DNA from 3 places in the Priestia sp. 179-F W1.4 NHS genome. Region 1 is predicted to be linked to each of the others. Evidence: predicted binding sites of a transcription regulator. Region 1 holds the regulator's gene; each other region holds the start of a gene.

What was found. The regulator Rex, encoded in region 1, represses fermentation and respiration genes when NADH is low (regulators of the CRP and FNR family bind a similar motif). The targets are predictions, from matches to a motif close to TTGTGAAATATTTCACAA.
Region 2: a site for Rex is predicted at 3,536-3,553, ahead of ACH0CI_RS15510 (cytochrome c oxidase subunit II). Genes of this name have one in related genera too.
Region 3: a site for Rex is predicted at 5,290-5,307, ahead of ACH0CI_RS18825 (anion permease). Genes of this name have one in related genera too.

The regions. Positions count from the first base shown of each region.
Region 1 covers NZ_JBIQFF010000019.1:6,806-14,480, forward strand. The annotation lists gene ACH0CI_RS26580 (DUF58 domain-containing protein) at 1-431, opposite strand, end outside; gene ACH0CI_RS26585 (AAA family ATPase) at 443-1,393, opposite strand; gene groL (chaperonin GroEL) at 1,552-3,183, opposite strand; gene groES (co-chaperone GroES) at 3,251-3,535, opposite strand; gene ACH0CI_RS26600 (CPBP family intramembrane glutamic endopeptidase) at 3,835-4,563, shown strand; gene ACH0CI_RS26605 (YdiK family protein) at 4,560-4,787, shown strand; gene tatC (twin-arginine translocase subunit TatC) at 4,814-5,569, opposite strand; gene tatA (twin-arginine translocase TatA/TatE family subunit) at 5,585-5,770, opposite strand; gene ACH0CI_RS26620 (redox-sensing transcriptional repressor Rex) at 5,824-6,462, opposite strand; gene ACH0CI_RS26625 (ABC-F family ATP-binding cassette domain-containing protein) at 6,922-7,675, shown strand, end outside.
Region 2 covers NZ_JBIQFF010000003.1:45,226-52,900, reverse strand. The annotation lists gene cyoC (cytochrome o ubiquinol oxidase subunit III) at 1-438, opposite strand, end outside; gene ACH0CI_RS15515 (cbb3-type cytochrome c oxidase subunit I) at 440-2,407, opposite strand; gene ACH0CI_RS15510 (cytochrome c oxidase subunit II) at 2,409-3,347, opposite strand; gene ACH0CI_RS15505 (TetR/AcrR family transcriptional regulator) at 3,770-4,663, opposite strand; gene ACH0CI_RS15500 (cytochrome P450) at 4,931-6,163, shown strand; gene ACH0CI_RS15495 (hypothetical protein) at 6,366-6,830, opposite strand; gene ACH0CI_RS15490 (CBS domain-containing protein) at 7,047-7,469, shown strand; gene ACH0CI_RS15485 (hypothetical protein) at 7,535-7,660, shown strand.
Region 3 covers NZ_JBIQFF010000004.1:45,826-53,500, reverse strand. The annotation lists gene ACH0CI_RS18840 (sensor histidine kinase) at 1-1,328, opposite strand, end outside; gene ACH0CI_RS18835 (response regulator transcription factor) at 1,306-1,995, opposite strand; gene ACH0CI_RS18830 (alpha-amylase) at 2,246-3,697, shown strand; gene ACH0CI_RS18825 (anion permease) at 3,727-5,160, opposite strand; gene ACH0CI_RS18820 (class I SAM-dependent rRNA methyltransferase) at 5,442-6,641, opposite strand; gene ACH0CI_RS18815 (PhoX family protein) at 6,923-7,675, shown strand, end outside.

The DNA of each region.
Region 1 (7,675 bases):
CTAATTTCAATTGAAATCGTAAAAAATTCATATTCTCCTCTTTCTACAAACGATCTTTCATACGGAATAACAGTGTTTCGTTGAAAAAGCGGATAAATTGTTCTTTCTTCTTGATCTAAAAGGTTACTCTCCTCTTTCACCGCTGCCATATAAACAGGAAAAGCCGAGGAGCGTGTAATGTGAATGTCATAAGAAAGATGATCTCCAGCGAATCGAGGCTGTAGCTTCACATCACGAGCAACATTCCACTTCTTCAACGGATAGAGCAACACGGCTACCGCATATAATCCAAAAGGTAAGAAGCTATAAAATAAAAACCAGCTGACAAAGCCTCCTTGAAACATGGCGTAAGAAAACGTAGCGGTAAAGATGCAGAATAAAACGAACCAGTCTCTACCTTTGTTCCATATCACTTTTATATACTGTTTCATAAATTATCCTCTTACCTTTTAACAGGTACTTTCGTATCAGCCATAATTTGCTTCATCACATCACTCGCTGTTAAACCGCTGTACTGAGTATCAGGTCTTAGCGTTAAGCGATGTGCACACACATACGAAGCAAGCTCTTGAACATCATCAGGAAGACAGTAATCTCTTCCCTTTACTAACGCATATGCTTGAATAGCCTTCATAAAGGAAACCGTGCCACGAGGACTAATACCTAATGAAACATGTGGATGAGAGCGAGTTTTGCGAATAATTTCAATGATATAGTTCTTGATCGTATCATCTACATAAATACTGCTTACAGCTTTTTGAGCCTGTACTAATTCTGGAACGCTCATAACAGGTTTGACATCTTCAAGATTAACTTGAGTCGATACGCCATTTAAAATTTGAAGCTCCTCTTCTTGCGTAGGATATCCCATGCTTAGTTTGAATAAAAAACGATCCAGCTGCGCTTCCGGCAAATGATAGGTCCCATCAAAATCAACGGGATTTTGAGTAGCCATCACAAAAAAAGGCGCCGGAATTTCCCGGGTGATACCATCGGTTGTTACATGATGCTCAGCCATTGCTTCTAAAAGCGCCGATTGTGTTTTAGGAGAAGTCCTGTTAATCTCATCAGCGAGTACTATGTGGCTCATGATAGGACCTGGACGAAAATGAAATTCCATGTCTTTTGGACTGTAAATAGAAACACCTGTTACGTCGGACGGCAGCAAATCAGGCGTGAATTGAATTCGTTTAAATTCTGCATCAATCGATTTGGCCAGTGCCTTCACAAGCATCGTTTTCCCCACACCCGGAACATCTTCAAGCAAAACATGTCCTCCTGCAAGTAAAGCAACCAAACTAAGCTCAGATACCTGACGTTTTCCAATCACAATTTGATCGATGTTTTCTAATACTTGGTTTAATTTATTATTAATATGATCCAGCTGAATCAACGACGCTCCCCCTTAAAACTCAGTTAAGCCTTGAGTTTAGTAAGTTTTCCAATAAACATAGTACTATCTTAACAAATTTTAAAAAAATCTGAAAATATTAACGCACACAAAAAAGCGACCAAGTGAGTACTTGGTCGCTTTTTTAGGTAGGGCAGTGATTACATCATGCCGCCCATTCCACCCATGCCGCCCATGTCAGGCATTGCAGGAGCTCCGCCTTCTTCTGGCTTGTCAGCAACAACTGCTTCAGTTGTTAAGAACATAGCCGCTACAGAAGAAGCATTTTGAAGAGCTGAACGCGTTACTTTTGTTGGGTCAACGATACCAGTGTCTAGCATATTTACCCACTCGCCAGTTGCAGCGTTGAATCCAGTTCCAACTGCTTCGCCTTTTAGACGCTCAACGATTACTGATCCTTCTAAACCAGCGTTGTGAGCGATTTGACGTACAGGCTCTTCAATCGCACGTAATACGATGTTGATACCTGTAGCAGTGTCACCGTCAGCTTCGATGCTTGCTACTTTATTATAGATATTTACTAATGCAGTACCACCACCAGCTACGATACCTTCTTCAACCGCAGCACGCGTAGAGTTTAATGCATCTTCAATACGTAATTTACGTTCTTTTAACTCAGTTTCAGTTGCCGCACCAACTTTGATTACAGCTACGCCACCAGCAAGTTTTGCTAAACGCTCTTGTAATTTTTCACGGTCAAACTCTGAAGTTGTTTCTTCAAGCTGAGCTTTGATTTGGTTTACGCGTGCTAGGATATCTTCTGCGTTTCCTGCACCGTTTACAACTGTTGTATTTTCTTTTGTTACAACAATTTTAGAAGCGCGACCTAATTGATCGATGCCTGCTGTTTTTAAGTCAAGACCAAGCTCTTCAGTGATTACTTCTCCGCCTGTTAGAATAGCAACGTCTTGTAGCATTGCTTTACGACGATCACCAAAACCAGGAGCTTTAACAGCTACAGCTGTAAATGTACCGCGCAGTTTGTTCACAACTAATGTTGCTAAAGCTTCGCCTTCTACGTCTTCAGCGATGATTAATAGCGGCTTGCCTTGTTGAACAACTTGCTCTAATACCGGTAAGATTTCTTGAATGTTACCGATTTTTTTGTCTGTGATTAAGATGTATGGATCATCTAATACAGCTTCCATTTTATCTGAATCAGTTACCATGTAAGGAGATGCATATCCACGGTCAAACTGCATACCTTCTACCACTTCTAATTCAGTTGTGAAACCTTTTGATTCTTCAAGTGTGATAACGCCGTCGTTACCAACGCGCTCCATTGCTTCAGCAATTAATTGACCTACTTCTTCGTCAGCTGCTGAGATAGCCGCTACTTGAGCAATTGAATCTTTACCTTGAATTGGTTTAGAGATTGCTTTTAGTTCTTCAACCGCTACAGCTACTGCTTTTTCCATACCTTTACGGATACCCATTGGGTTAGCACCAGCCGTTACGTTTTTAAGACCTTCTCTGATCATTGCTTGCGCTAAAACTGTTGCAGTAGTTGTACCGTCACCAGCAACGTCGTTTGTTTTGCTAGCAACTTCGGCTACTAATTTAGCACCCATATTTTCAAATGCGTCTTCTAATTCGATTTCTTTTGCAATTGTTACACCGTCATTTGTAATAAGCGGTGAACCGAATTTCTTTTCCAATACAACGTTACGACCTTTTGGTCCAAGCGTTACTTTTACAGCATTTGCTAATGTATCTACACCACGCAGCATTGCACGACGTGCTTCTTCGCTAAATTTAATGTCTTTTGCCATGTTCTTTGACCTCCTCAAGATGTTCTTAATAATCTATTTTTTACGTATGATAAGTTTGTGGTTAAAATTAGCCGATTACAGCTAAAATATCGCTTTCGCGTAAAATTAAGTATTCAGTACCTTCGTATTTTACTTCAGTACCCGCATATTTTGAGAAGATGATACGATCGCCCGCAGCTACTTCTAAAGCTACACGCTCACCGCTTTCTAATACTCGGCCTGTACCTACAGCAACAATTTTACCCTCTTGTGGCTTTTCTTTTGCACTGTCCGGTAACACGATACCGCTTGCTGTTTTTTCCTCAGATTTTACAAGTTCAATCACTACGCGATCACCTAATGGCTTTAACAAGTGAAACAACCTCCTCAAATAATATGTTTGCATTTTTATTAGCACTCAACCTCAACGAGTGCTAACACAATTATTATATTAAAACAAAGTGGGTTTTTTTTGCAAGTATTAAACAAAAAAAATTTAAAATTTACGACAACTACATATAATAGTCTTAGATTTCGACGATTTTGAGAAATAAAGCATTCTTTTCTCTGTTCAATAATATGTATGTTACAATACGAGCAAGAAGAAATTACTAACTTTACAGTACTTCTTCGACATATATACATAAAAACCTTTTAAAGGAGTATAGAAGATTGGAAAAACGTTATTGGTATGTTATCCTCACCTACATCCTTATGCAGTTTTCAGGAGTTGTTGGTATACCGCTGTTAAAATTAACAGGAATGTTTGATGACTATCCAGTTCGAACAGCGAATGTCATGCTTTTGACTTATTGGACTATCATTAGCTTTATCCTTGGTTTACTTATTGTCTTACTGCTGCTGCGCCGTGACATGTCCATGCGTATAGAACATGCTGGAAAAACGATTGCTGTTGTCTGGTCAGTCCTTGGGGTGTTTCTCGCTATGGCTGGTCAAGCTGTAGCAGGTATGATTGAGCACGCTCTTGGCATTACCCAAGTATCTGAAAACACACAAAATATTGTTAATCTTGTTAAAGCAACGCCGTTCCTTATTGTCGTTACGTCTGTTATTGGACCAATACTAGAAGAGATTATTTTCCGAAAGATTATTTTTGGTTCTCTTCACAAACGATACAATTTCTTTATCTCTGCATTTATTAGTTCCCTTATTTTCGCTGCGGTACACTGGGATTTTAAACATTTACTTGTGTATACAGCTATGGGATTTGTATTTGCATTCCTTTATGCAAGGACGAGACTAATTGTTGTACCTATTATTGCTCATGTTTTGATGAATACAATCGTTATTTTATCTCAAACTATTTTTGCAGATAAAATTATAGAAATGCAAAAACAAGCAGAACAAATGCAGTTCATTTTTGGAGGCATGTTTTTATGAAGAATATCCCTTTAACACGAGGGTTTATTTATATTATTATGGGGATTTTATTCACCTACTTGGCAATTCAAAATGCCCAGGAAACCGTCTGGAATTTCCCCACAATCTTATTTGCACTCGTAGCCGCATTCGATTTCAGGTTTGCGGTTCGCATCTTTATCTTGCACTACAAAATTAAAAAATTGCAGCAGCAATATAAAAATCAAGATGATTCATCCAAATAAAAAAACCACTGTTTCAGTGGTTTTTTTTACATACTAACATCTTCTCTTTCTTGCTCTGCCCTTGCCTTTAACACTTTGCGATACGAAATGCGGGAAATAATGATGCTGATTTCATACAGTATTAAAAGCGGCACTGTCACCATCATGTGCGAGAGCAATTCCGGTGGTGTAATAAGTGCGGCAATAACTAGCAGTACGAAATAGGCATATTTTCGAATTTGAGATAAAAACATAGGCGTTATAATTCCTAAACGCGTCAAAAACATAACGACGACAGGAAGCTGAAACAACAGGCCAAAAGGCAGTGTGAGCTGCATTAAAAAAGAAAAGTATTCATTAATGCCAATCACTTGGTTTACATTCAGCTCATCAGAAACGCGCGTCATAAAATCAACGACAAATGGAAACAACACAAAATAAGAAAAAGAGACACCGCCGATAAAGAGAAAAATGGAAACAGGAATATATCCAAGCGTTACCTTACGCTCTTTTTCATATAAACCAGGACTAATAAATGCCCAAAGTTGATACAGTGCAACAGGAGCTGCAAGTACACAGCCGATAATAACAGCAAATTGCATATAAATCTTAACTGGATCTGTTAACCGAAATGCATTCATCGTTAAATTCTTTGCCTCATCAGCATGCTGTAAATAGACAATAACCTTATCCGCTATAAAAAAGCCGCCAATTGTGGCAATCACAAAGAAAAATAAAACAATTAAAATGCGTTTTCGCAGCTCTCCTATATGATCATATATTGACATTTCTTGTTCGGTCATACTATGATCACCCTTTTACTCTTTGTCATCTACTTGACGCTGTTTATCTTTTTCACGATCTTCTGATGCACCGCTAGCGGCATGCTTAAACTCTCTAAGCGTTTGGCCCACTGATCTTCCTAGCTCCGGTAACCGTTTCGGTCCAAAAATAAGCAGTGCTACAATCGCAATAATAATCCAACTGCCTGCTCCAATCCCCATATTCCCACTCTCCTTATTAATTTAGACTTAAGGAAATCGTAACACAGTCCGCCTTATTCAACAGGATAATTTTTCAAAAAGTAGACGAGCGACTGTAATTCTACAGCAAGATCAATATGATGGAGTCGAATCTCATCCGGTACGTTTAAGCGTGCAGGAGTAAAGTTTAAAATTCCTTTAATTCCGCAACTCACTAAACGATCAGTAATTTGCTGAGCAACAGTGGCAGGAACGGTTAAAATCGCTACTGAGATGTCATCACTCATATAATCTTCCAATTGGTCAAGATGATAAACCGGCACGTCGCCTACTTTCGTACCTACTTTATCTTCTATCACATCAAAAGCGCACTCAATTTTGGTGTTATTATTTTTAATAAAATTATAATTTAAAAAGGCCGTTCCTAGATTCCCTACGCCAATCAGTGCTACTTTCGTTACTTCATCTTGGTCTAACGTTTTACGGAAAAATGTAAGTAAATAATTCACATTGTAGCCGTATCCCTTTTTTCCTAATGCACCAAAGTAAGAAAAGTCCCGACGAATAGTAGCAGAATCCACTTTCACTGCCTCACTTAACTCCGCTGATGACACACGCTGTTTACCAGAAGCATGCAAATTTTTCAAAAAACGATAATAAAGCGGCAATCGCTTAGCCGTTGCTTGTGGTATTTTTAATTGTTCAGTGTTCACGTTGTACCCCCTCAGTTCATGTATGTCATTACTAACATTTTCAAGTCATATTGCATTACCTTTCACAAAGCATCAACCGCTTTGAGGTAGCGCTTCCAATTCTCTCTCTTTTCTCATGTTTTATATATACTCCGCTTCACACCTCGACGGCTTTTGTCTATTCAGCACTCCTTAAAGTCGGTATGTAGAACGAAGCAATTAGCCCTTCAAAGGATCGGTTTGTTAGTCATGACGGATTTTTTTACATCCATCATAGATAAGTTCAGAGATGCACTTATCTCTTATTTTAACATAGTATCCTGTATAAAATGTGCAGGTAAAATCATTTTATTTCATGAATCAAAACATTCGCTTCATCATTTGTCCTTGTCCCTCTACAAATTACAAACGCTTGTAGGAAGAACTTGTAGTTAAAAATATGTTAAAATACACTATGGATATACTACTAGAGGTGAAAAAATGATTATTCTACAATTGAACGGTATTACAAAATACTATGGGGCAGAACCCATTTTATCGAATATAAAGTTAGAAGTACAATCAAAAGACCGCATTGCCCTAGTGGGACGAAACGGTGCTGGTAAATCAACTTTATTAAAAATTATTGCTGAGCAGCTTTCCTATGACAGCGGAGAAATTATTAAACCTAAGGGTGTTTCCATTGATTATATGGGACAAGATACAGTTCTTGAGTCAACACTCTCCATATGGGAAGAAATGATGACTGTCTTTGCTCCATTAAAGAAGATGGAAAAAGAATTACGTACGCTTGAAACGAAGATGGGTGATCCAGACATTTTTAATGATTCAGTTCAATACGAAAAACTAACCAAAGAGTATGATCAGCTTCAAGTAACGTTTAAAGATTTAGGCGGCTATCAGTATGAAGCGGATACACGATCTATTCTTCACGGTTTCCGTTTTTCAAACTTTGACTACAGCACCCCTATTTCCTCCTTAAGCGGTGGACAAAAAACGCGCCTGGCTCTTGCAAAACTGCTTTTAACAAAGCCTGATTTGCTTATTCTGGATGAGCCTACCAACCACTTAGATATTGAAACTTTAGCATGGCTGGAACAGTTTCTGCAAGGGTATGAAGGAGCTATTTTAATCGTTTCACATGATCGTTACTTCCTTGATAAAGTCGTAAATCAAGTGTATGAAGTCGTACAAAAAACAACGGTGAAGTACACGGGCAACTACTCTAAATACC
Region 2 (7,675 bases), on a different contig from region 1:
AGAGACGTGCAGCCCGTGCGTACTAACCAGCGTGTAGAAAGCCGTAAAAAATGCGCTCGTAGAAATGGTTGCTCCTTCGTGAACCATAGTTTGAAATTCATGAATTTCAAGGCCAACAAAGCATATACCTAAAAGCAGAGTTACGATTAGCCAGCCAATTAAAGGCTTTATTTTTCCTTTGTGCATGCTTAATACAGCCAATCCGCTCGTAAAGCTGCTCGTTAATAAGATAAACGTTTCAGAAACAAATCCTGGAACTTCAAAAAATTCCTTTCCCGTAAGGCCTCCCGCAGTATGATTAACAAGAACGGCATACGTAGCAAATAATGCTCCAAATAAGATGCAGTCCGTTACGAGGAAAAGCCAAAAACCCATAACTTTGATTTCTTCATCATGTTCATGATGATGTTCTTCGTGGTGCGCTGTCGCATATGCCATGTTATCCGACCCTCCCTACTGAATCTTCTGTATGTTGAATTTCATCCACGGGAATATAATAGTCCGAGTTGTATTGAAAAGAACGAGCTAGTAAACAAGCTCCTACTCCTGTCAAACCGAATATCGCCACCCATACCCAGTGGAACGTTAAGCCAAAACCAGCAATGAACCAGAAAATCGACATGATAAATGGAATACCTGAATTCTTAGGCATATGAATTGGAGAAAAAGCCGCTGTTTCCTTCGCTTTTTTCTTTTTTCTTTCTTCTTTTATCGTCCACCACGCATCTTGCCCCGTTACTGTTGGAATCACTGCAAAATTGTAGTGCGGCGGAGGTGAAGGGATGGACCATTCTAATGTACGTCCATTCCATGGATCTCCTGTTACATCTCGTTCTCCGTACTTAATGCCATGAAGAATCTGCCATGCTTGAAAGATAAACCCTATGCCCATAAAGAAGGCTCCCACTGTAGAGATAACGTTCAGCGGTCCCCACCCCATGTCAAAATCGTACGTATAAATACGGCGCGTCATTCCCATAAACCCTAGTGCATATTGAGGCATGAAGCATACATAAAAACCAATATTCCACGTCCAAAATGCCCATTTGCCAAGACGGTCATTTAGTTTAAAGCCAAACATTTTTGGCCACCAATAGTACAAACCTGCAAAGAAGCCGAATACAACGCCTCCGATTAACACTTGGTGAAAGTGTGCAACTAAAAAGTAGCTATTATGATACTGATAGTCTGCGGGAGCTGCTGAAAGCATAACACCCGTTGCTCCTCCCACAACAAAGCACGGGATAAAAGCAATTGTCCATAGCATCGGCTGGGTCATTTGAATACGGCCGCGGAACATTGTAAATAACCAGTTGAACACTTTAACACCCGTTGGAATCCCGATGGCCATCGTGGTAATAGCAAAAAATACATTTACATTAGCACCTGCACCCATCGTAAAGAAATGATGCACCCACGTGAAATACGATAGAACGCTAATAATCATCATTGAAAAAACCATAGATTTATAGCCAAATATCTTCTTTTGAGAAAACGTTGCAACAATTTCAGAAAAAATGCCGAATGCCGGAAGCACAACAATATACACTTCAGGATGTCCCCACATCCAAATTAAGTTAATGTACATCATCGGATTTCCACCGCCGGTCATGGTAAACAAGTGTCCGTCAAAGAAGCGGTCGATAAACAATAAAGCAAGCGTTACGGTTAATACAGGAAACGCGAAAATGATAATAATACAGCTTGCTAGAACAGACCACGTGAATAGCGGCATATGCATAAGTTTCATGCCAGGAGCACGCATTTTTAAAATGGTCATAATAAAATTAATTCCAGAAGCCAAGCTGCCAATACCTGATATTTGAATGCCCCAAATATAAAAATCTTGACCTGGTCCAGGACTGAACTGCATGCCAGAAAGCGGCGGATAACTCAACCACCCTGCATCTGGCGATCCTCCGATTACAAACGACAAATTGAAAAGCATGGCGCCAAAGAAAAATAGCCAAAAGCTTACCGCGTTTAAAAAAGGATAGGCGACATCTCTTGCTCCAATTTGAAGAGGTACAACAATATTAAAGAAAGCAAACATAAGCGGCATTGCCATAAATAGAATCATAATGGTTCCGTGCGTAGTGAAAATTTCGTTGTAATGATTAGAATCTAGAAAATGCCACTGAGGAAATGCTAGCTGCATACGCATCAATAATGCATCTACTCCGCCTCGAAACAGCATTAACAATGAAGAGAGCATATACATGATTCCAATTTTTTTATGATCCACCGTTGTGAGGCACTCACGCCATAGCCACTTCCACTTTTTAAGATACGTAAGAATAAAAATAATACCGGCTAGTGTTAACAATATGGCGACATCGGCTCCGTAAATCATTGGCTCCCCTGTCACAAAAAAATGAGATGAAAAATCTTTTAATTTGTCTAACAACTTAGTTTCCTCCTTCCTGGTGCTCGTGCTGTGTATGTGCTTGTTCATCAGAAGCCACATTCATTGTCTTCATGTCTTCATTTTTCATATGGTGATGCTGACTATAATATTGACCACCGTTTTTAATGACAGTTTCTTGGAACAAACCTTTAGGAATGGTAGAATACGATTTCTCTAAAGAAAGACCTTGTTTTGCGAGACTGTTATAATCAGCTTTTGTTAAAGCTGGTGCTGTTTCTTTTACTTGCCTTACCCACTGATTAAATTCTTTTGTCGATGTAGATTTAACTTTAAAGTTCATATGAGCGAACCCTTCACCCGTAAAATTAGCACCTGAACCAAAATATTCTCCCTTGTGATTAGCTTGTAGCCAAAGCCCCATGGCCATTCCCGGCATTGTATATAATTGTCCTCCTAGCTGGGGTACCCAAAAGGAATTCATAGGTGCATCTGACGTTAGCACGAATTGAACGGGCACATTCTTTGGAATTTCGACATAGTTGACTGTCGCAATATCTTGATCCGGATATTGGAATAACCATTTCCAATCAAGAGACGTTACTTCAATCGTTAGCGGCTTTACATCTTTTTTCGGCGGATCTACTAATTCATAAGTCGTCTTGGCCGTAGCGAAACCTAAAATGCCAATAATAATAATGGGGATGCCCCACCAAATAAATTCAAGACGCTTGCTATCGTCCCAATCTGGTCGATACGGAGCCTTGTTTCCAGGCTTATCACGGTAGCGTAAAACGATATACACAAGCAGACCTAAAACAGGAATAACGACAATTGCGCATAAAATTATGGAAAAAATAATTAACTGGTATTCTTTTTGAGCTACCGCCCCCTGTGGATTTAAAATCAAATAACGACTATCACAGCCTGCTAAAAAAATTGTGATGAATACGGAGAGAATGATTAACTTGCCAATATGCATTGATTTTTGCTTTCTCACCTCAGCTCAGGCTCCCTTCCTTTAAATCTCTGTACATAATAATGGTATATAAACGTTCATATTAGAGATGCATCTCAACAGATCAAAGAGCTAAAAACCTCCTAACATATTGAAGTTTGTCATGACATATTGCTTACTCCTAAAAAATTATCATGTTGTATGTTTAAAAGGTGTGATATTTCTCACACTTGAAGCGATTTTTATTTAGTTTAAATGGCTTTACCATAATTTCGTCACATATTTGGTTAAATGTGGTGTGAAATATCTTTCTCCTAGCGCGTAGATTCCGATAAAAGTAAAAAAGCTCTTCCAGTTCTTATTAACTGGAAGAGCTTTTTGGGAGTAATGAAGTATGGAGCTTTATTTCTTACTAGTTTGTTTGCTTTACTTGCTGAAACATCCAATCAATCATTTTTTGTTAAGAGAGTCACGACTTCCTTATATTCCTCTAGCTCTTTGGTCTGTGCGAGAGTATTGATTTTCTCTAGCGATAAAAGAGAGCTCTGAATGATAAACGTGCGAGGCTCCTTATCATTTTGCAGTAATTCATCCGATATAAACGTAACAAATTCTAGACTTCTCTTTCGTTCCTCTTCATTTGTTAGTTTATTTTCAATCACCCGTTTTAACTTCGCAGTTACACGCGTCAGATCTGTCGAAAAATGACTTTCTGTTTTCTTATTAAATATCGCAGAGTAAACGGAAGGGTTAAATAACTGTTCTTTTTGTTCTGCTACTTCGATTATGATTTCCTCTGTACGCTTCATGCAATAACGGACAATTTGTTCAATAGGTAATGGATAGTCCAGCGCTTTGTTCATTTTAAACATATTGTTAAGCATTCCTTCTAGCAGCACAGCTCCATCAAATAAATAAGGAGAAGTCTTAGACGGAAAAATCTGCTGAAAACGTTCATATATCCAGTTGAATGTTGCAGCTTTTAATTCCTCTATATAATGAAATGTTTTAACTTCATTTAAAACGAGTGTACTTTCAATCATTTCAGGAATTTTGTTTTGCTCTGCAAAGTTCAGCATAAAGATCAGCTGTTCTTGAAATCCCTTCTGATTATCCCCTCTATATTCAATGGCTACTTTTTCTCTTTGTAGAATAAGCGATTCTTGCAGAGACGAAAGTAATGAGAGAAGCAGTTCGCTTTTAGATGAGAAATATTTATAAAATGTTCCTTTTGAAATCCCGCTTCTTTCTAATATATCTTGTACCGAAGTGTCTACGTATCCTTTTTCCATAAAAAGCTGGTGCGTATGCCCTAAAATATCGAGCTGTTTTTGATTCATTGCTGTTACTCCTCTGTTTACAATTTACTTTTTATTTAGTATAACTTATCTGCCTTTTCCTACTTGAATTTTATCCTTTTTCCTTGATAACCAAGTAAAAATAATTATATACTATTAGTATATTTTTATACATGTAGTATAAAAACGTACTAATAGTATATGTTAATTCCCCAAAGTAACTATTTATCTAGCAAGTGACAACTACTGAGCGCTATGTAGCTAGTAAAGTCCACATCTATACCTATTTTGAAGGAGGAATAAGATCATATGAACAAAGAAGTCATTCCCGTGACAGAAATTCCAAAATTTCAATCACGTGCAGAAGAGTTTTTCCCTATACAATGGTATAAAGAAATGTTGAACAACTCCCCCGTTTATTTTCATGAAGAAACAAACACATGGAATGTATTCCAATACGAACATGTTAAACAAGTCTTGAGCAACTACGAATTTTTTTCAAGCGATGGACAAAGAACTACTATTTTTGTTGGAGATAATAGCAAGAAAAAAAGCACATCTCCAATCACCAACCTTACAAACTTAGATCCTCCTGACCACCGGAAAGCGCGATCTTTGCTTGCTGCCGCCTTTACTCCTCGCAGTTTAAAGAACTGGGAGCCGCGAATCAAACAAATTGCAGCAGACCTTGTAGAAGAGATACAAAAGAATTCAACTATTAATATTGTTGAAGATTTATCTTCTCCTTTTCCTAGTTTAGTTATAGCAGATTTATTCGGCGTACCGGTAAAAGACCGATATCAGTTCAAAAAGTGGGTAGATATTCTTTTTCAGCCTTATGACCAGGAAAGATTAAAAGAGATTGAACAAGAAAAGCAACGTGCAGGAGCTGAATATTTTCAATATCTCTACCCGATTGTCGTTGAAAAGCGCTCCAACCTTTCTGATGATATTATTTCAGACTTAATTCAAGCGGAAGTTGACGGTGAAACATTCACAGATGAAGAAATTGTGCACGCTACCATGCTGCTTTTAGGTGCAGGAGTTGAAACCACAAGTCACGCCATTGCAAATATGTTTTATTCTTTTTTATATGACGACAAGTCGTTATACAGCGAGCTGAGAAGCAATAGAGAATTAGCTCCAAAAGCAGTAGAAGAAATGCTTCGATATCGGTTTCATATCTCCAGACGAGATCGCACGGTTAAACAAGATAACGAGCTATTAGGCGTTAAGCTAAAAAAAGGAGATGTCGTTATTGCGTGGATGAGTGCATGTAATATGGATGAAAATATGTTTGAAAACCCTTTTTCTGTAGACATTCATCGTCCAAATAATAAAAAGCACTTAACGTTCGGAAACGGACCTCATTTTTGTTTGGGCGCCCCTCTTGCCCGACTTGAAATGACAATTATCTTAGAAGCATTTTTAGAGGTCTTTTCTCATATCGAACCATTTGAAGATTTTGAATTAGAACCGCATTTAACAGCTTCAGCTACGGGTCAATCTTTAACATACTTGCCCATGACGGTGTACAAATAAAGGTTATGTACGTAATAGAGCGGAGAAGCGTGAAAGAGGTTTACCTTCTCCGTCACGCTTCTCTTTTTGTTATTCCGTTATTTATTGGACTTTTAGGATCTCTGCTAAGTATTTATGTACTACACTTGAAGGCCTTCAATACCATCTACAATTGGCAGTAAGCGACACTTAAATGCCGGTGAGCTCGTTAACGAACTATCAGCTATTGCCTTCTTTGCCTTATTACATCTTCTATGAAATACTGATATAAATAATTAATAAAAGCAGTGGCAATCGAGATCACAAAAAGTTGAAACCGCGTCATGTTGACCATTTTGTATACCTTTAATTTTTCTGCCAAACTGGTCAAGGGATAAGCAAATAGATAGTCAAATAGGATGTTAATTAACAAATATTTTTTGAAATTCCCATAGGTCAGCTTGAATGCCCAAAAATTAGCTATAAAAAACGGTCCAAATATAAAAGAAACGTCGCTTGAAAGTTTAGGGAAAAGAGGTTTCCTCACTTTCCACCATGTAAAGCTTTTAGATAACTCACTGATAAAAGCAATAACTAATGAACTAAATGTCAAAACAGGTAGGTATCTTTTAAAGACAAATTTATCAACTTTTATTATAGACAGCCAAGGCAATAAAAGTACTGCCAAAAGCGTTAACTTTCCTTTCATTATGTACCCAACTCCTGCCGTTACGAAAATGTAAGCTAAATCATATTCTCTTTAGTTTGTGTAATAGGCTCTTTTTTATGTGTTTATTACACTGCGTTCGTTCTTTTATTCGTCTTTTATTACAAGATTTTTTGCTTTCAGGAAATTATTGATTCTCATATTCTGCATGTGCATGGAGAAAATACGGAGGTGAATGTTTAAAAGGAGGAATTAAAAATGACTACAGTACGTGAAGTTATGACTAAAGATGTGAAAGCTTGTGCACCGCACGACCCAGTAACAGCTGCAGCAAAATTAATGCGTGATATTAATTGCGGCTCTGTGCCAGTGTGTCAAGAAAATCGAGTAATGGGAATGATCACAGACCGTGATATCGTGTTAAACTGCGTGGCAGATGGAAAAGATTGCAACACTGTGCATTGCCATGATTGTATGACTAAAGATGTGATTACTTGTTCTCCAGATACGGATATTCATGAATGTGCACGTATGATGGCCGATCATCAAATTCGCCGCATTATTGTAGTGGAGAATAATAATATGGTTGGAATCTGTGCAATCGGCGACCTTGCGACAGTGAACGTATATGTTGATGAAGCCGGCGCAGCATTAAGCGAAATTTCTAATCAAGTTCATTAAAACTTTTTAGCATATAAATCCTTAATGTTTGTACAAAATAACCCTGTCTACAAGGAGGTGCTAATATGCCAAATTTAAACGATAACAAATTTAAAAAGATTCAGTCTGAGAGTCAAAAGCAAGGAAAGTCTCAAGAAGAATATGCGGCTGAACTTGACGCTAATCGTGCAAAAAGCCAAAAGAAAAAGTAAGAATAAAAAAGGATT
Region 3 (7,675 bases), on a different contig from region 1:
GTCAATAAAGCTGCAACAGCAAATACTGCAAAAACTAAAAGCAGTACTACAACCATTATATACATGCCAATATGTCTGATAATAAAAATAGATTGAAGAAAATAAATGACTTGATAAACACACGTTCTGTTATATTCTTCTTTTATATCATCTAGTGTGCGCATACGCTGAAACAGTAAAAATACTTGAAGTACCCACAGACAAATAGCTATGGATATAGCTATCATATAAAAGAAAAATGTAGCAACATGCTTATATGATTCTAATAAAGAAGTTGGATAGCCGTTCAGAACTAGACTTGATGTGAAAAATGAGTACAAAAGAAAAACAATTATACACATATCTAAAGGTACTTTTTTATAAATCCTCTGTACGGCAGTTTGTCTTGTTATTTCTTTTAAATGTCCGGTTATTGTTTTTTTATAAATGAAGTAAACTATTAACAGAGCTATTATCCCTGACAATACATACACGAGAAATACTACATTTTGATGATGAAAATAGTTATACTCATCAAATAAAGAACTACTGAAAGCTTCTTTTTCAGGAACAGCAATTATACCCGTAAACTTCTGCTTTAAATACCGGTTTGGAATCTCTGAGTCTGTCTCACTGCTTAACAATGAATTTTTATATTCATCTAGTTGAAACACAAGGGGTGATTGAGCTGAATAGGTATGTTTATACAACATATTTTTTTGTTTTACTAATTGATTAACGTTTTCCTTGCTTGCATTTTGGATGTTCGTATATATTTTTTGTGTGTTTCTATCTTTCAAATAATACATGATGTCTTTTTTATATTGAGATAATGGTTTTTGCCGATCAAAAGCTTCATCATAAATTCTCGTTATTTCGAATTCTTTATTTTTTGCTATTTCTTCTCGAACAAATTGATCATCTTGAAACTTTTTTTGAATGTTTTTAACTTCTAGATCCCGCTGCTTTACATAGGCATCTTCAACTTTTTTACTCTTTGCTTGCTTAGCGTCTTCTATTTTTTCTTCATATTTATCGTGTACGTTTTGTATTTGTTCCGTTAAGTTTCCTTCTGCATATCGATACGACTCAATTTCTTCTTCTGTTATCGTATTTGCGTTAACGGTATTTTTATTCTTGGATGTCAATTCTAAGAGGTAAAGATCATTTGTAAAACGATCTATTTCTTTTTGGAATTCTTCTGATTTTACATAGGTACTTTTTTGTAAGTAGTTTGCTTTTACTAGGTTATGCATGCTGCCAATAGAAGAAATGGTTGCTCCTAAACCAAATAAAAACAAGATAATACCTATAGCTAAAATAACGCTATTTTTCCATTTTATATCCAAGTCCCCACACAACCTTTACATATCTCGGATTTTTTGGTTCAATCTCAATTTTTTCTCTTATTTTTCTAATGTGCACTGCTACCGTATTTTCTGCGTTGTAGCCGGGTTCATTCCATACGCGCTCATAAATATCATGTATGGAAAAAACTCTTCCTGCATTTTTCATTAATAATTCTACAATTTTATACTCAATGGGAGTGAGCTTAATGAATTCCCCATCAAGAGTGACGGACTTAGCCTCAATATCAAGTACGAGACCTCGGATATTAATCGTCTTTGTTTCTTCATAGGTACCTAATGTCACATATCTTCTTAACTGTGATTTAACTCTTGCTATCAGCTCTAATGGATTAAAAGGTTTTGTCACATAATCGTCTGCTCCTACCTGCAGACCAAGCACTTTATCGGCATCTTCGCTTTTAGCACTCAGCATAATAATCGGGATATTTTTTTGTTCTCGAATTTTAAACGTTGTTGAAATGCCGTCTTGCCTTGGCATCATAATATCCAGAATAATCAAGTGAACTTTTTCTTTATTTAGTATCTCTATGGCTTCGATTCCATCTTTGGCCGTAAAGACTTTAATACCTTCATTTTTTAAATAAATAGCAATACCATTGCGGATTTCTTGCTCATCATCTACAACTAAAACCACATATTCGTTCATTGATTTCTCACACTCCTTTCAAAAGTATATCATGGGTCATTTCGTCTATGGGTTTTATTGTAAACTGCATTTCTTAAGAAAAAAGAAGGGGGAATCTTAAGATTTTCTTAAGCATCATATATTGAAAAAGGTTTAAGGAATAGGGATAACAGGAACGTTAAAAGAAAAAATATAATCAATTCCTCATTTGATTCTAAAGAACTATCCGTGAGCGATTATATCTTTTTATTTAAAAGGAGGATGATTTAACTTGGAACGGAATCATACAATTATGCAATTTTTCGAATGGCATGTGCCAGCTGATGGCGAGCATTGGAAACGCCTCAAAGAGCTCGCTCCTCAACTAAAAGAACAAGGAATTGATTCCGTGTGGATTCCCCCGGTTACAAAAGGTGTTTCATCAGAGGATAATGGCTACGGCGTTTACGACTTATATGATCTTGGCGAGTTTGATCAAAAAGGAACCGTTCGTACAAAGTATGGAACCAAGCAAGAGCTGCATGAAGCAATTGATGCCTGTCATAATCACGGAATTAATGTCTATGTTGATATTGTGATGAATCATAAAGCTGCAGCGGATGAAAAAGAAACCTTCCACGTCATTGAAGTAGACCCCATGAACCGAACAGAAGAGATTTCTGAACCCTTTGAAATTGAAGGGTGGACAAAGTTTACATTTGAAGGGCGCGGCGATCAATATTCTTCTTTCAAATGGAACTTTAATCATTTTAATGGCACTGATTACGATGATAAAAACGGAAAAGAAGGTGTGTTTCGTATTGCCGGGGAAAACAAAAGCTGGAACGAAAATGTTGATCAAGAGTTTGGCAACTACGATTATTTAATGTTTGCGAATATTGATTACGACCACCCTGAAGTTCGAGAAGAAATGATCAAATGGGGAAAATGGTTAGCAGACACCCTGCAGTGCGACGGTTACCGATTAGACGCCATTAAACATATTAACCATGATTTTATTAAAGAGTTTGCTCACGAATTGTCCTCTTCTCAAGAAAAGCCATTTTATTTTGTGGGAGAGTTTTGGAATCCAGAATTAACAGCCTGTCAGGAATTTTTAGACGTTATTGATTATCAAATTGATTTGTTTGACGTATCGCTGCATTACAAACTGCATGAAGCCTCTCAGCAAGGAAGAGATTTTGATTTAACCACAATTTTTGATGATACATTGGTTAAGACTCATCCGTTGAATGTTGTCACATTTGTAGATAACCATGACTCTCAGCCAAATGAATCTTTAGAATCTTGGGTAGAAGATTGGTTCAAACAAAGTGCTTACGCTCTAATTTTACTTCGTGAAGACGGCTATCCTTGTGTATTTTACGGAGACTATTTTGGGATAGGCGGAGAGCATCCAATTGAGGGAAAAGAAAAAGATATTTCTGCTCTCTTGCACGTACGCTATGACAAAGCATACGGACAGCAAGACGATTATTTTGATCACCCGAATACCATTGGATGGGTAAGGCATGGTGTAGAGGAATTTGAGAAGTCTGGATGCGCTGTGGTGATGTCAAACGGCGAAGACGGCGAAAAGAGAATGTTCGTCGGCGAACACCGAAGCGGACAAACGTGGATCGACTTCACAAATAACCGAGAAGACCAAGTTGTGATTGAAGAAGACGGCTACGGACACTTCCCTGTAAATGGCGGCTCTGTATCCGTTTGGGCTGAAGCATAAAAAAAACAGTGGCCTGCGCCACTGTTTTTTTACCATAGACCTAGCAGTTTCCACCACAAGCCGCCAATTCCAATCCAAATGATAATATGAATAATTGAAATTAAAAAGCCGAGCGACCACCATTTTTGCTGCGTTACATATCCACTACCGAAGAACACCGGTGCCGGTCCACTGCCGTAGTGAGTTAAACAGCCAAATAAATTGCTAAAGAACGCTAAAATTAATGCTGATAGTAACGGAGGCGCACCAGCGGCCACGATGACAGATAAAAATGCTGCGTACATAGCGCTGACGTGAGCCGTGTTACTCGCAAAAAAGTAGTGAGAATAAAAATATGCAATAGCTAGTATAATCAACGCCGTCATCCAAGACATATGACTAACAGTGCCTTTCATCAGATCACTGAACCAAGGAATCATGCCTAGATCATTTAAGAAAGTTGCCATCATAACCAAAACAGCAAACCAGACTAATGTATCCCATGCTCCCTGTTCTTTTTTGATGTCCGACCAGCTTAACACTTGCGTTAAAAGCAGCGCACATAGACCAATAAAAGCAGTTGTTGTTGCATTAATATTTAAATTAGCGCCAAAAATCCACAGCACAAGAAGAAGTAAAAATACGCCAATCATGTACCATTCTTCTTTCTTTAGCGGACCCATTTCATTTAGTTTTTTTGCTGCAATTTCAGATGCTTCCGGCGTTTCTTTTAATTCTGGCGGATACAGCTTATAAATAACGAGCGGAATAACAATTAAACTAATAATTCCAGGTACGATTGCAGCCGCTGCCCATCCAACCCATGAAATAGTCTTTCCTGTAATTTGTTCCGTCATTTTAACAGCAAGAGGATTGGCCGCCATTGCCGTTACGAACATAGCCGATGTAATCATATCGCCTTGAAACGATACTTTTGTTAAGAAAGCACCGACTCTGCGCTCCGTACCGTCTCCAGTTCTCGATCCGTATGTTTCAGATAAAGAACGAATGATTGGAAGAATAATTCCTCCAGCTCGTGCTGTATTAGACGGCATTGCAGGTGATAAAAGTAAATCACTTACGATAAGAGAATACGATAGTCCCAACGTCTTTTTACCGAACAAACGAACAAAGATATAGGCAACCCTTGTTCCTAGACCAGTCTTAATAAAACCTCTAGAAATAAAGAATGCAATAACGATCAACCAAATCGTCGTATTTTGAAAACCGCTGAGTGATTGTTCAAGTGTTAATGTATTAGTTAATACAATAATGGTTAAAGATAAAATAGCTACACTGCCTAATGGCAATGGTTTAATGATAAGACCTACGATAGTAGCCACAAAAATAGCGAATAAGTGCCAAGCCTTCACATCAAGTCCGGAGGGAGGTGTAATAAACCATAAAACAAGTCCGATTGCCAGACAAATTAATAAAGGAATAAACTTCACTTCGCCGGCAGGCTTTTTAGTTGTTTCAGCCATAATCTTTCTCCTTTCATGTTTTTAAATAATAATAGTAGTAGTATGCTCTTTCCCCTTCGTACCCAATACTTGTCCCATTTAAAATAAAATAATTGTAAAAATACGTTTCATAAGGATGATATTGTAAATTTGTGAAGCGTTGAGCATAATTCCTTTATTATTTTATCATACATATTGACAATTTTTATCTTTCACCTTCATTTTATTCCCTTCGAAATAGCTTGTAAGCGTTATTTCATCAGAATAAATAAGCTGCATGAGTTCATCATGCAGCCTTGCATTTAACGATTTACTTTTTGAATAAACACAACTTTGAGATAATCACCTGACTTAAATTCTTTTATTGTTTTAAAATCAGCTGGAAGAGAGAACTGCTCCATCATTTTGTAACGTTCCCCTTTTTCATTAAAAGCTTTTTCAATAAACGAATGAAATCTTTTCATATCAAAATTACTTGCATTCGTCGAAGCTACAATGACACCATTTGGCTTTGTAAGATCAATGGCTTCTTTTAATAAATCTTTGTAGTCTTTTGCCGCGCTGAACGTATGCTTTTTCGATTTAGCAAAGCTCGGCGGATCTAGCACCACAAGATCGAACGTCATATTCTTCTTAACCGCATATTTAAAATACTTAAAAACATCTTCCACAATAATGTCCTGTGCTTCGTGATCAATTCCATTTACACTAAATTGCTCAATTGTTTTTGCCAAGCTGCGATTGGCCAAGTCGACACTTGTTGTTTTCGCAGCTCCTCCAAGAGCGGCCGCCACTGAAAATGCGCCTGTATACGAAAACATGTTTAGAACGGTCTTTCCTTTTGCATATTTATCTCGAATCGTTTTACGGACGTCTCGCTGATCTAAAAAGACCCCAACCATCGCTCCGTCATTTAAATAAACGGCAAAACGAATATCATTTTCTCTTACAATTAAAGGGAATTCACCTTTATTTCCTGTGACAAAATCATCTTCTTCAATATACTGCCCTTTTACGTTGAAACGTTTTTTCTGGTACAGCCCTTTAAAGTTAGGCGCAGATTTTAAAGCTTCAATAACGTATTCTTTAAATTGATAAATTCCTTCACTATACCAGCTCGTGACGTAATATCCGTCATAATAATCAATGATTAAGCCGCCAATTCCGTCACCTTCACTATTAAATACACGAAAAGCAGTTGTATCTTCAGACGCATAAAAATCGTGACGAGAGGTAATAGCTCGCTGAATTTTTCGTACAAAAAACGCCGCGTCAATTTGTTCACTTTTCTTCTTCGTCAGAATCCATCCGTAGCCTTTGTTTTGTTTTCCATAATAGCCTTTGGCTAAGAATTGATTCTTTGGAGTGACTAAGTTAATAATAACGCCTTCTTCTTGCAGTTTATGACCATCAACAAGCGCATCTTTTTCAATGAGTGGATAACCTTTGTTCACTTTTTTAATAAAAGCTTCTTTAGCTATAACTTGTACTTCTTTTCTCATGTGTACACCCTATCTATTTAATTTAGTTCATTCTAGTTTTATCCATTTTACGAGAATAATCTACATTTATCTTAACATAGATAATCGTTGATGTTTCCAGTTAGAAAATAGAAAAGCAGCATGTGCCATAAAGCATCCTCGATTTCATATGTGGATGATCTTTTTACATAAATGTTCAATATTTTTAACAATGACTCAACAAATACAACACTTCTCTTTATATTTCCTCAACAATCCAATGATTTAATAGGTGTATGAATATGATTTGGAGGTTATCAACCATGAAAAAACGAGTATCTCTTGGACTATCTCTCACTCTCTTAGCTTCTAGCGCCGCTTCTGCTTTTGCAGCAGAGCATCATCCAGTTCAACATCCAAAACAAATCAAAAGCGTCGAATTTCAGCCAATGAAAGCACCTACTACGATTGAAAATATGGTTAAAACATATACAGATGCATCTGTAAAAGTAACGTATAAAGATGGAAGTGTGGAACAAACTCCTCTTAACTATAATCAACTCTTTCTTTCAAAAGATAAAATTGTCGACAATAAAGGCGAGTTAATTGCTGCAGGTACACCAATTGACGTAAACGGAGATCCAATTATTGACCGAAGCGTTCCTGATCAGCCATCACCATATGTATCAGATGCGCCGGATTCAAACAGCTTTATCACGATTAACGGGAAATCTTACATTGTGTCACACTATGAATATGACTCAGTTGATAATGCCGGAAATAAAGTATCAGGTCTCCCAGCTTCAATGACGCTTACACAAGTTGACCGAGATGATAAAACAGGAAAACTAACCGTCAACCATGCTAAAAAAATTGATTTTTCTAATGTAAATGGTTTGTGGACGCCGTGTAATGGCTCTACAACGGATTGGGGTACTCACCTCGGTTCAGAAGAATACGAGCCTGATGCACGCGCTTTTGAAGACCCTGCATCTAGCTCTTATAAAGACGTTACGAACTTCGCTAAGCTTTATTTCGGTGACACGTCAAAAGCAAACCCTTACTACTACGGCTGG